One region of the Bacillus pfraonensis genome, then DNA from elsewhere that is predicted to be linked to it. Evidence: riboswitches for the same ligand, from Rfam matches in the RefSeq annotation. Region 1 holds a riboswitch; each other region holds the start of a gene.
The links. A riboswitch is a leader RNA that binds a small molecule or an ion and turns the genes downstream of it on or off. The one in region 1 is predicted to bind S-adenosylmethionine.
Positions count from the first base shown of each region.

Region 2: it holds a riboswitch for S-adenosylmethionine, as region 1 does, so the genes downstream of both, KFD70_RS10530 (hypothetical protein) here and KFD70_RS09310 (bifunctional O-acetylhomoserine aminocarboxypropyltransferase/cysteine synthase) in region 1, are expected to answer to the same signal.
Region 3: it holds a riboswitch for S-adenosylmethionine, as region 1 does, so the genes downstream of both, KFD70_RS18340 (peptide ABC transporter substrate-binding protein) here and KFD70_RS09310 (bifunctional O-acetylhomoserine aminocarboxypropyltransferase/cysteine synthase) in region 1, are expected to answer to the same signal.

Region 1 covers NZ_JAHCDO010000008.1:96,617-99,787, forward strand. Annotated here, with positions in the region: gene KFD70_RS09300 (YjjG family noncanonical pyrimidine nucleotidase) at 1-600, shown strand, start outside; gene KFD70_RS09305 (hypothetical protein) at 834-1,463, shown strand; SAM riboswitch class I at 1,591-1,696, shown strand; gene KFD70_RS09310 (bifunctional O-acetylhomoserine aminocarboxypropyltransferase/cysteine synthase) at 1,788-3,086, shown strand; gene metA (homoserine O-acetyltransferase MetA) at 3,070-3,171, shown strand, end outside.
Region 2 covers NZ_JAHCDO010000009.1:123,693-126,863, reverse strand. Annotated here, with positions in the region: gene KFD70_RS10540 (group-specific protein) at 1-320, opposite strand, end outside; gene KFD70_RS10535 (NAD(P)H-dependent oxidoreductase) at 308-892, opposite strand; gene KFD70_RS10530 (hypothetical protein) at 1,175-1,435, opposite strand; SAM riboswitch class I at 1,538-1,636, opposite strand; gene KFD70_RS10525 (hypothetical protein) at 1,759-1,950, shown strand; gene KFD70_RS10520 (YwiC-like family protein) at 1,985-2,707, opposite strand; gene KFD70_RS10515 (ECF transporter S component) at 2,924-3,171, opposite strand, start outside.
Region 3 covers NZ_JAHCDO010000018.1:66,018-69,188, reverse strand. Annotated here, with positions in the region: gene KFD70_RS18345 (YhgE/Pip domain-containing protein) at 1-291, shown strand, start outside; gene KFD70_RS18340 (peptide ABC transporter substrate-binding protein) at 358-1,998, opposite strand; SAM riboswitch class I at 2,135-2,239, opposite strand; gene KFD70_RS18335 (aldo/keto reductase) at 2,398-3,171, opposite strand, start outside.

The DNA of each region.
Region 1 (3,171 bases):
TTTGAGGAACAAAAAATCCCTTTAACTGATGAAATTACAGCACATTATAAAAGAATAAACCAAGGTCTGTGGAAATCCTTTGAGGAAGGAAAAATGGACCGAGATGAGGTAGTAAATACTCGATTTTCAATTTTATTTAAGGAGTACGGTCAGGAAGTTGATGGACCTTTGTTTGAACAGAATTATCGTAGTTATTTAGAAGAAGGGAATCAGCTTATTCAAGGAGCCTTTGAACTAATACAAGATCTCCAAAGCGAATATGATTTATATATTGTTACAAACGGTGTTTCCAAAACGCAAGATAAACGCCTGCGTAATTCGGGATTACATTCATTCTTTAAGGATATTTTTGTTTCAGAAGACACTGGTCATCAAAAGCCAATGAAGGAATACTTCGATTATGTTTTTGCACGAATTTCTAATTTCTCTGTGGAGAAAGGATTAATTATCGGTGATTCATTAAGTGCAGATATTAAAGGTGGGCAGTTAGCAGGATTAGACACATGTTGGTTTAATCCTGCTAAGAAGCCGAATCATATTGGAATTATTCCGACTTATGAAATACAAAGTCTTAATGAGCTTTATCAAATTTTACAATAATTACGATCTTCTTAGATTAAAACATGGTGTTATCCCTTTAAAGATTCTAAGGAAATTGGGAGAGTGTCTTGTGCAATAAGCCAAAGGAATAGAGGGAAATGAATTGGTTAAGGTATAGCTGTTATTGTAGAATAGTGAAAACTCGCGTTATGTACGTGAGTTTTTTTTCATATGAATGAATATAAGACTTATTGTGATTTTATAGTAAAATTTACCATGAGGGAGGGAGAGGTTTGGGTGTTTTTATTTATACTGCTTTAGCAGCATGTACCTGTATATTAATTATTTCGTTAATTTTGCAAAGGCAATTTCCGTATAAAAAATATGATGTTGTTTTGTCTACTATAATGATTGGAACGGGTATAGCCCTTATGCTTTATGGTGTTTATGGCGTTGAGATTTCGATTGGTAGAAATTTATGGTATATAGGGGTGTTCACAGTAATCGGGGCTGTAATGGGTACCTTTATAAATTTAGCTATAAAAATTGGAAGAAAACAAGATAGGTATAAATTCCATGTTGTTGGTCACATGATAGGCTTTTTAGCATGTGCCGTACAAGTCATAACTTATTTTTATCGAGAATATCGGTGGACTTCCTTTCATGTAGAACAGTTTTCTATTTTTATTATGGTTATGGTATCTATACTATTTGTTTGTATCGCAGTGTTTCTTCATCGAATTTTTTTTATGTGCGCTGCAATTTTTCCAAGTTTATATGCAATGATATACTTATCTATTCCTTTGATGATTGTTAGTAATAGCTTGCTTATAATAGCCGCTTTACTCATGACGATAGAGTATGAAAAGAAAAAACGTATAAGTAAACGTGTAGAATATTTTAGGGGGAAAGGTCAATTATAATAATAATTTTAATATAACTTTAATTTTCTGAATAAACAATAAAACAGTTAATAAAATCTTTTGTAAACATTCAGAAAAATAATTGACATTAGGAAATGATTGCTATAAAATCAACGGTAATTGCATAGTCTTATCAAGAAAAGGTGGAGGGACAGGCCCTATGAAACCTTGGCAACAGCCGTATCACGGAATTGTGCCAAATCCTGCAGGTAATAAACCCTGAGAGATAAGAAAGAGACTTTAGAGCGTGTTTTCAAACTGCTTCTTTCTTGTTAGGGAAAGAAGCAGTTTTTTTATTTTCTATAAAAGAAAGGAGAAAGAGAAATGGGAGAATCATGGGGAAAAGGAACCATTTGTGTACAGGGTGGTTATACACCAAAAAATGGTGAACCACGTGTTTTACCACTCTATCAAAGTACGACGTACAAATACGATACGTCTGATGATTTAGCGGCACTCTTTAATTTAGAGGCAGAAGGCTATATTTATACGCGTATTGGGAATCCGACACTAGCAGCATTTGAACAAAAGTTATCCGATTTAGAAGGCGGCGTTGGAGCTGTTGCGACAGCCTCTGGTCAAGCGGCCATTATGCTTGCTGTTCTAAATATTTGTAGTAGTGGTGATCATTTACTTTGTTCTTCAACCGTTTATGGGGGAACATTTAACTTATTTGGGATAAGTCTACGTAAATTAGGAATTGATGTTACATTCTTTAATCCAAATTTAGCTGCTGATGAGATTGTGGCACTTGCAAATGACAAAACAAAGCTAATTTATGCAGAATCGCTTGGAAATCCAGCGATGAATGTTTTAAATTTTAAAGAGTTTTCAGCAGCGGCAAAAGAACTAGAAGTACCTTTTATCGTGGACAATACTTTGGCGACACCATATTTGTGCCAAGCGTTTGAACATGGGGCAAATATCATTGTTCATTCTACAACAAAATATATTGATGGCCATGCAAGTTCATTAGGTGGGATTGTTATTGATGGTGGAAATTTTGATTGGACAAATGGAAAATATCCAGAGCTTGTCGAACCAGATCCAAGTTATCACGGTGTAAGTTATGTGCAGAACTTTGGGCAGGCAGCATATATTGTGAAAGCTCGTGTTCAACTATTAAGAGACTATGGAAACTGTATGAGCCCATTCAATGCGTATATTAGCAATATTGGTTTAGAAACATTGCATTTACGAATGGAGCGTCATAGTGAAAATGCTCTTGCAGTTGCGAAGTGGCTTGCTAATCATGATCGTATTGAATGGGTGAATTATCCGGGATTAGAAAGTAACGAAAATTATCTACTAGCACAAAAGTATTTAGCAAAAGGTGCAAGTGGTGTTTTAACATTTGGAATTAAAGGAGGATTAGAATCTGCGAAAGAATTTATTGCAAATGTGAAGTTAGCAACACTTGTAACACATGTAGCAGATGCGAGAACATGTGTGATTCATCCTTCTAGTACAACGCATAGACAGTTAAATGAAGAAGAACAGCGTTTAGCAGGTGTTACATCTGATTTAATTCGCCTATCAGTCGGTATAGAAGATGTTTCTGATATTATTGCGGACCTAGAGGAAGCATTAGTTGGAGGCAAAGCACATGCCGATCATTGTTGATAAGGATTTACCAGCTCGTAAAGTATTGCAAAAAGAGAATATTTTTGTCATGACAAAAGAACGAGCTGAAACACAAGATATACGT
Region 2 (3,171 bases), on a different contig from region 1:
CATTCTTCACATGAAAGATTTAACCTTTTATATGTAAATAACGTCGTACAAATGTTTTCAATCATTGATGGATTATTTCGTAAAAAATCCCATCTTAATACTCTCGGTATATCATACATTTTATACTCCTTACTTTCCTGGATAATCCCATCAACTTCTCTTTCACAAATTCCCCTTACTAAATAATCTGCTCTTAATTCTTCGCATACCTTTTTAAACGCTTCATTATGATGTTTCAATTGAAGTAAACAAACGATATACGTACGAAACAAATCATCATTCCGATTACAACATCTCATTATATTTTCTACTTCACCCATAATTTTTTAGCCTTTTCCTGTATTTCTAAAAGCCACTTTTCACGTTTTGTTTCCTTACTTGTTTTTACAGACTGAAAAGCAGAACGTTTTATTTGACGTATACCGCAAAATCGTAAAATCCCCTTTTTCATAATCACCCAATCAGCAGAGCGATATAAGAGTGCCACGTACCATAACGGTGAATCTAAAGTATTAATAACCCACGCTGTTTTCCCTATAAGCAATCCTTTCGGCATTACCCCTTCATATTTATATGCAAACCCAGCAACAAAAACGCGATCAATAAATCCTTTTAAAATAGCAGGCATGCCCCACCACCATGTTGGATAAATAAAAATAAAAGAGTCTGCTTCTTTGACCAAATTTCTATATCTCTCAGTTTCTTCTTCATATACTAAATCCCGTCTTCTCTTATCTTCATTAAAAATAAGCACTGGATTAAATTGTTCCTTATAAAGGTCAAGCAATGTAACAGAATGATGCGTCTCTTGAAGTCCTTTTTGCACATGTTCTAAAATGGATGCATTGAAACTAGATGGATTGGGATGTGCATATATGATGAGTATATTCATCTCCAAACAACACCTTTCCTTATATTCCCTTTTGACTCCCAACGGTTTGCATGATATTCTAATACATGTCAAGTGGCAAGCCCATTTGACAAACCAACTGACACCTACTCGGCGGAGGTGTCTCTTTTCGTTTCTAGCCGAATGAAATGCCTCTTTCAGGGCATATTCAACTTTTGACACTACACACTCAACACCATTCCCTTGTATCAGGCTGCTTCTGCAGTCTTTTACTCTACATACAATTTGAATTTTTAGATAAATTATAACATAAAAAAAGAGAGCTTAGCTCCCTTTTCTCGCCTTATAGTATACCCCTCTTTCAGCATAGTGGTATTCATCATTAGCTAAAGTAATTTTCCCATCCAGTTTCAATTCGTCTAATAACCTTGATAAATAAAATTGGTGTAACATTTTTTTCGTGAATTTTCCTTCATGATGCGAAACGATATGTTCTTGAATATCTAATAGTGATATGGGTTTATCTTGTTCCATCATATATTCATATACTGCATTACGCAGCTTTACGTATTTTTCAAGTGTCACAGTACAATTGCAACCCCTTTCTTCTTATGTTGTTGTTTTTGGAAGAGGTTTTTTTACAATAAAAAAACCTCTTCGATAAGAAGAAGTTACGTATATATCTTCGTCTTATCTCCCAGAACAAATATGTTCTGCTGGAATTAGCACCTGCATCGCGGTTGCTGGGTTTCATCGGGCCAGTCCCTCCACCTCTCTGGATAAGAAAATATTCACTTTATATCTTACTATAGCTATTTTTATTATAATTGTCAAACAACATACAATAAGTTATATTTTCTTTCCTAACGCCCATACTAAAATTGTATGTAAAAAAGGAGGAATTTATGATGGATAAAAATGCCCGCGGATACGTTCAAGATTCATTCCATTCATTGCAAGAAGCAAAGAATTGTTTAGAACATGCATTACAAACAGTCGAAAAGAGCGATAATCGGGAGCGAATCGAACAATCCCTACAAGCTGTGGAAGATGCGTTACAAAAATGTAATCAAACGGTTAATATTTTAGAACAAAAATAAATATTGCCCACCTCTTTAAGAGATGAGCAATATCTCAAATGGCATACGACAACAGTATTGCCGTCACAATTAAAAAATATACAGAATTAACGATTTCTAAAACTCCAACTTTTAATATAGATATTTTTTTACCATACAATACGATTGCACGAACTAGGCTCGGTATAAATACAAGAGACAGCCATGGATTTACTACGAAAGAAGCGATGATTAAGAAAATATGATATCCCCATGAAACATAACGATAAGTAGGATTATTCTTTTCACGTATCATTGTTTTCACATAAAATGTACTACCTAAGAAATAAAGGAAAGAAACAGCCGCAATCCACCATGCCGTCCCATCAATTGTCTTCATCGAAAAATAATAACTAATCAAACCACCAATGCAAAAAACAAGTATGGCACAAATATCATTTGTTAATGCTCGTTCCTTTTTTTGACGGGCAAAGTATATATTTACGATAAAGAGTGGAATCATCGTAACCGCGAACAAAAGAATTCTCCATTCATATAGTAAAGATACAATCCCGAAAACACATGCAATAACAAAATAAATAATTGCTGCATGTAAAAATTCTTTTTTTCGTGTTTGCTTCATGTACATTAAAAATGGATACGTTGCTAAATAGATAAATAACCAAGCGATAAAGAGTGGAATATGGTAAACTGTATGTTTACCAAGTAGAACACTAAGTAGAAATGGAATCAGCAGCATTCCCCATGCGCCATGCTGCTTTGGAACAACTAGCTTCATGAATATTACATCTCCTCTTTGAAAACCTTTCTCATTTCCTATTATATAAAAAGTTCCATCCGAAAGTTGAATATATTAAAACAATTTTTTGACATTTTCCAAACCAAAGTATCATTATAAAAAAATGCTTCTCACCAATGGTAAGAAGCATGAAAGAGGCAAACGAATATGTAAGTCGCGATCCTACGTTATATTCTTATGCTTTATGATATATGCTTATGCTTTGTTTCCTTGATATACTAGCTCGTTATCATCTAAAATCCCATATTTCTTTTTAAATCTCATAAGAATTCGGATCCATGATGAGCTAAACAAAACAAGAAAAATTACATTTGAAAGTGCATGAGCGAAATCAAAGTAAAAACTTGCAGCGTAGTATGCCATAAAGTCTTTCCATGTTAATCCTTCTAAAAAGCCAAGTATCCCCCACAAATTCATAATCCAGCCAAAAACAAAACCGGCTA
Region 3 (3,171 bases), on a different contig from region 1:
GGAAATGCAGGCATGCTCTTTAATATTATTTCGCTTTCTTTACAACTTGTAAGTTCTGGTGTGATGGTACCGTATGCTATGTTATCAAAAACATATCAAACAATCGGTGAATTATTTCCCGCAACATATGCCGCAAAGGGTTATTTCGCAATAGTATTTGGTGGCGGAAACTTAAAAGAGAATGTTATCTTTCTATTATTTATAATTATTATTACTCAAATGGTATCGCTAGTTGCTGTAGGGATATCAGTAATAGTAAAAAGAAAGAGACATGTAATAAAAGAAGCATAAAGAAAAAGGAGTCCTGTTGAAGGATTCCTTTTTCTTTTTATGAAAATGACATTTTACACGGGCTGTTTACTTCTCAACTTTCGCCCATTTGAAGTTAAGTGGCCCTGCAAAATCAACTTCAACTACGCCTTTGACATAAGAACGCTCTAAGTATGTTGTTCCATTTTGATAAAGAGGAGAGATAACGGCATCTTTAAATAAGATTTTTTCTGCTTGTTTTAAAGCTTCCCAACGTGCTTTTTCATCACCAGCTAAGTCGGTTTTAACTTTTTGGATTAGATTATCAAATTCTTTGTTAGAATAGTGATCTAAGTTGTATGAGTTATCAGTTGTAAATAACTCTAAGAATGTAATTGGATCGGCAAAATCCGGGCTCCATCCGTCAATAGCAATCTCATAATTTCCTTGTAGTAATAATGTGACTTGTTGTTTACGTGGTTGAGGCTTAACATTTACTGTTAATCCTTCTAAATTTTTCTCTAGTTGTTCTTTTAAATATTCACCTGTTTTTCTAGGTAGATCGCCATCACTTGTTAATAATTCAATTGAAATTTTGTCAGATCCTAATTCTTGTTTTGCTTGTTTCCAAAACTGTTGCGCTTCTTTTGTGTTTTCTTTTGTTAAATTACCATTCTCTTCACGGAAGTCTTTTCCATTTGGCCCTTTGGCGAAATTTTTTGGCACTAGAGAATAGGAGGGTAGAGAGCCATCATTTAAAAGCACATTTACAAATGCTTTCTTATCTATCGATTTATCGATTGCTTGACGAACATTTATATTTTGTAACGTTTTATTTTTCTGGTTCATACGTACAAATTGTACCCCGACATCTGGTCGTTCTTTAAAGTTACTATCTTTGCGATATTTATCAACAAGATCAGATGTTAAAGTAAGTCGATCAATTTGTTTTGATTCATATAAATTAACAGCTGTTGAATGATCCTTGACGACATTAAAATTAATTTCTTCAAGTTTCACATTATCCTTATCCCAATAGTTGGTATTCTTCTTGAACTTAAAGCTTTGTTCATGTTTCCAATCACTTAATGTAAAGGCACCATTATAAAGAATCGTGTTATCTTCTAAAGCATATTTATCACCTTGTGATTTGAAGAATGCTTCATTAATTGGTAAGAATGTTGGAAATGCCGTTAAACTAATAAAGTAGGGAACAGGGCGCTCTAATTCAACTTCAAAGGTGTGGTCATCGATTGCTTTTACACCGAGCTGGTCAGCCGGAAGTTCTTTATTATTAATCTTTTTCGCATTTTTTATATCAAAGAATAGAAATGCGTATTCAGAAGCAGTCGCTGGATCAACGGCACGTTGCCAAGCAAAGACAAAATCTTTTGCTGTCACAGGAGTACCGTTTGACCATTTTGAATCTCGTAAATGGAACGTATATTTTGTTTTATCAGGATTAACCGCATGAGACTTTGCTACACCAGGAACAGGCTTGTTTCCTTCACCGAGGTTATATAAACCTTCAAATACGTTTCTCATTACTTGGCCAGAGTCAGTATCTGTGGCGCGAGCAGTATCCATTGTACGGATTTCTGTACCAGTGGCCAAGTTCAATACTTGTTTATCAGGGGCTTTATCCTTTGCTTTTGCTTCACTTGCTTCGTCTTTATAGCTACCGCAACCTGTTAATAAAAGACTTGCTCCTAAAACAGATGCGACAGCAGGTACAAATTTCTTTTTCATGTAAAATTCCTCCCTAAATTGTTTGGTTATTAGTTGATGAACAATTTGTGAGGGAAAGAAAAACTCCCTCTTTTCTTATCGAGAAAGAGGGAGTTTTGTTTACAAGGCACGTACCTGTATATAAACGAAGTCCCTCATTCTATCTTTCAAGCATAATGCTTGCAGGAAGTGGCACAGTATTCAAAGTGAACCTGTTGCCGAGGTTTCAAAGGGCCAGTCCCTCCACCTCTCTTGATACAATGAGTAAACATAATGATTTATATTAATTTTTTGTTTCTTTGATTATTCAAAATATTACACCTAGGTGAATGAACTGTCAATAAAATGAAATATAGTTTAAATTTTCAGTTTTTTAATTAAAAGAAGCGTCACTGCAAATATTTGTAGTGACGCTTCTTTTTAAAAGTCGAAATTGTCAGGGTCTGGACCGACGCGGTGATTTTCATTTAATGACTGAATTGCTTTCATATCATCTGCACTCAATTCAAAATCAAAGATGTTTGCATTTTCGATAATACGGTGTTCTTTAATTGATTTAGGAATTGTTACAACTTCATTTTGTAAATCCCAGCGTAAAATGACTTGTGCTGTTGATTTGTTATATTTTGTAGAAATTTCTTGCAATACTGGATGGTCGAGTAATTGACCTTGCATTAATGGTGACCAAGCTTCTAGTTGAATAGTATGATCTCTACAGAAAGAGTGAAGTTCTTCTTGTGTTAAGCGTGGATGATATTCAACTTGATTAATCATCGGTTTAATTTCAGCGATTTCTAGAATATCTTGTAAGTGATGGATTTGGAAATTGCTAACGCCGATAGCACGAACACGGCCGTCTTTATAAAGTTTCTCTAATGCCTTCCATGTCTCTGTATATTTTCCTTTTACAGGCCAGTGTACTAAGTATAGATCTAAGTATTCCAAGCCTAATTTTTGTAATGTTGTTTCGAAGGCTTGTAATGTTGATTCATAGCCTTGATCACTGTTCCATACTTTTGATGTGATGAATAATTCTTCACGGGGAACTCCACATTCACGAATTGCCTGTCCAACGCCATCTTCATTTTTATACACTGCAGCTGTATCGATGCTGCGGTATCCGTTTTTAATAGCTGTTTTTACAGAATCAATTACCTGTGTACCATCTTCAACTTTAAAAACGCCTAAACCAAA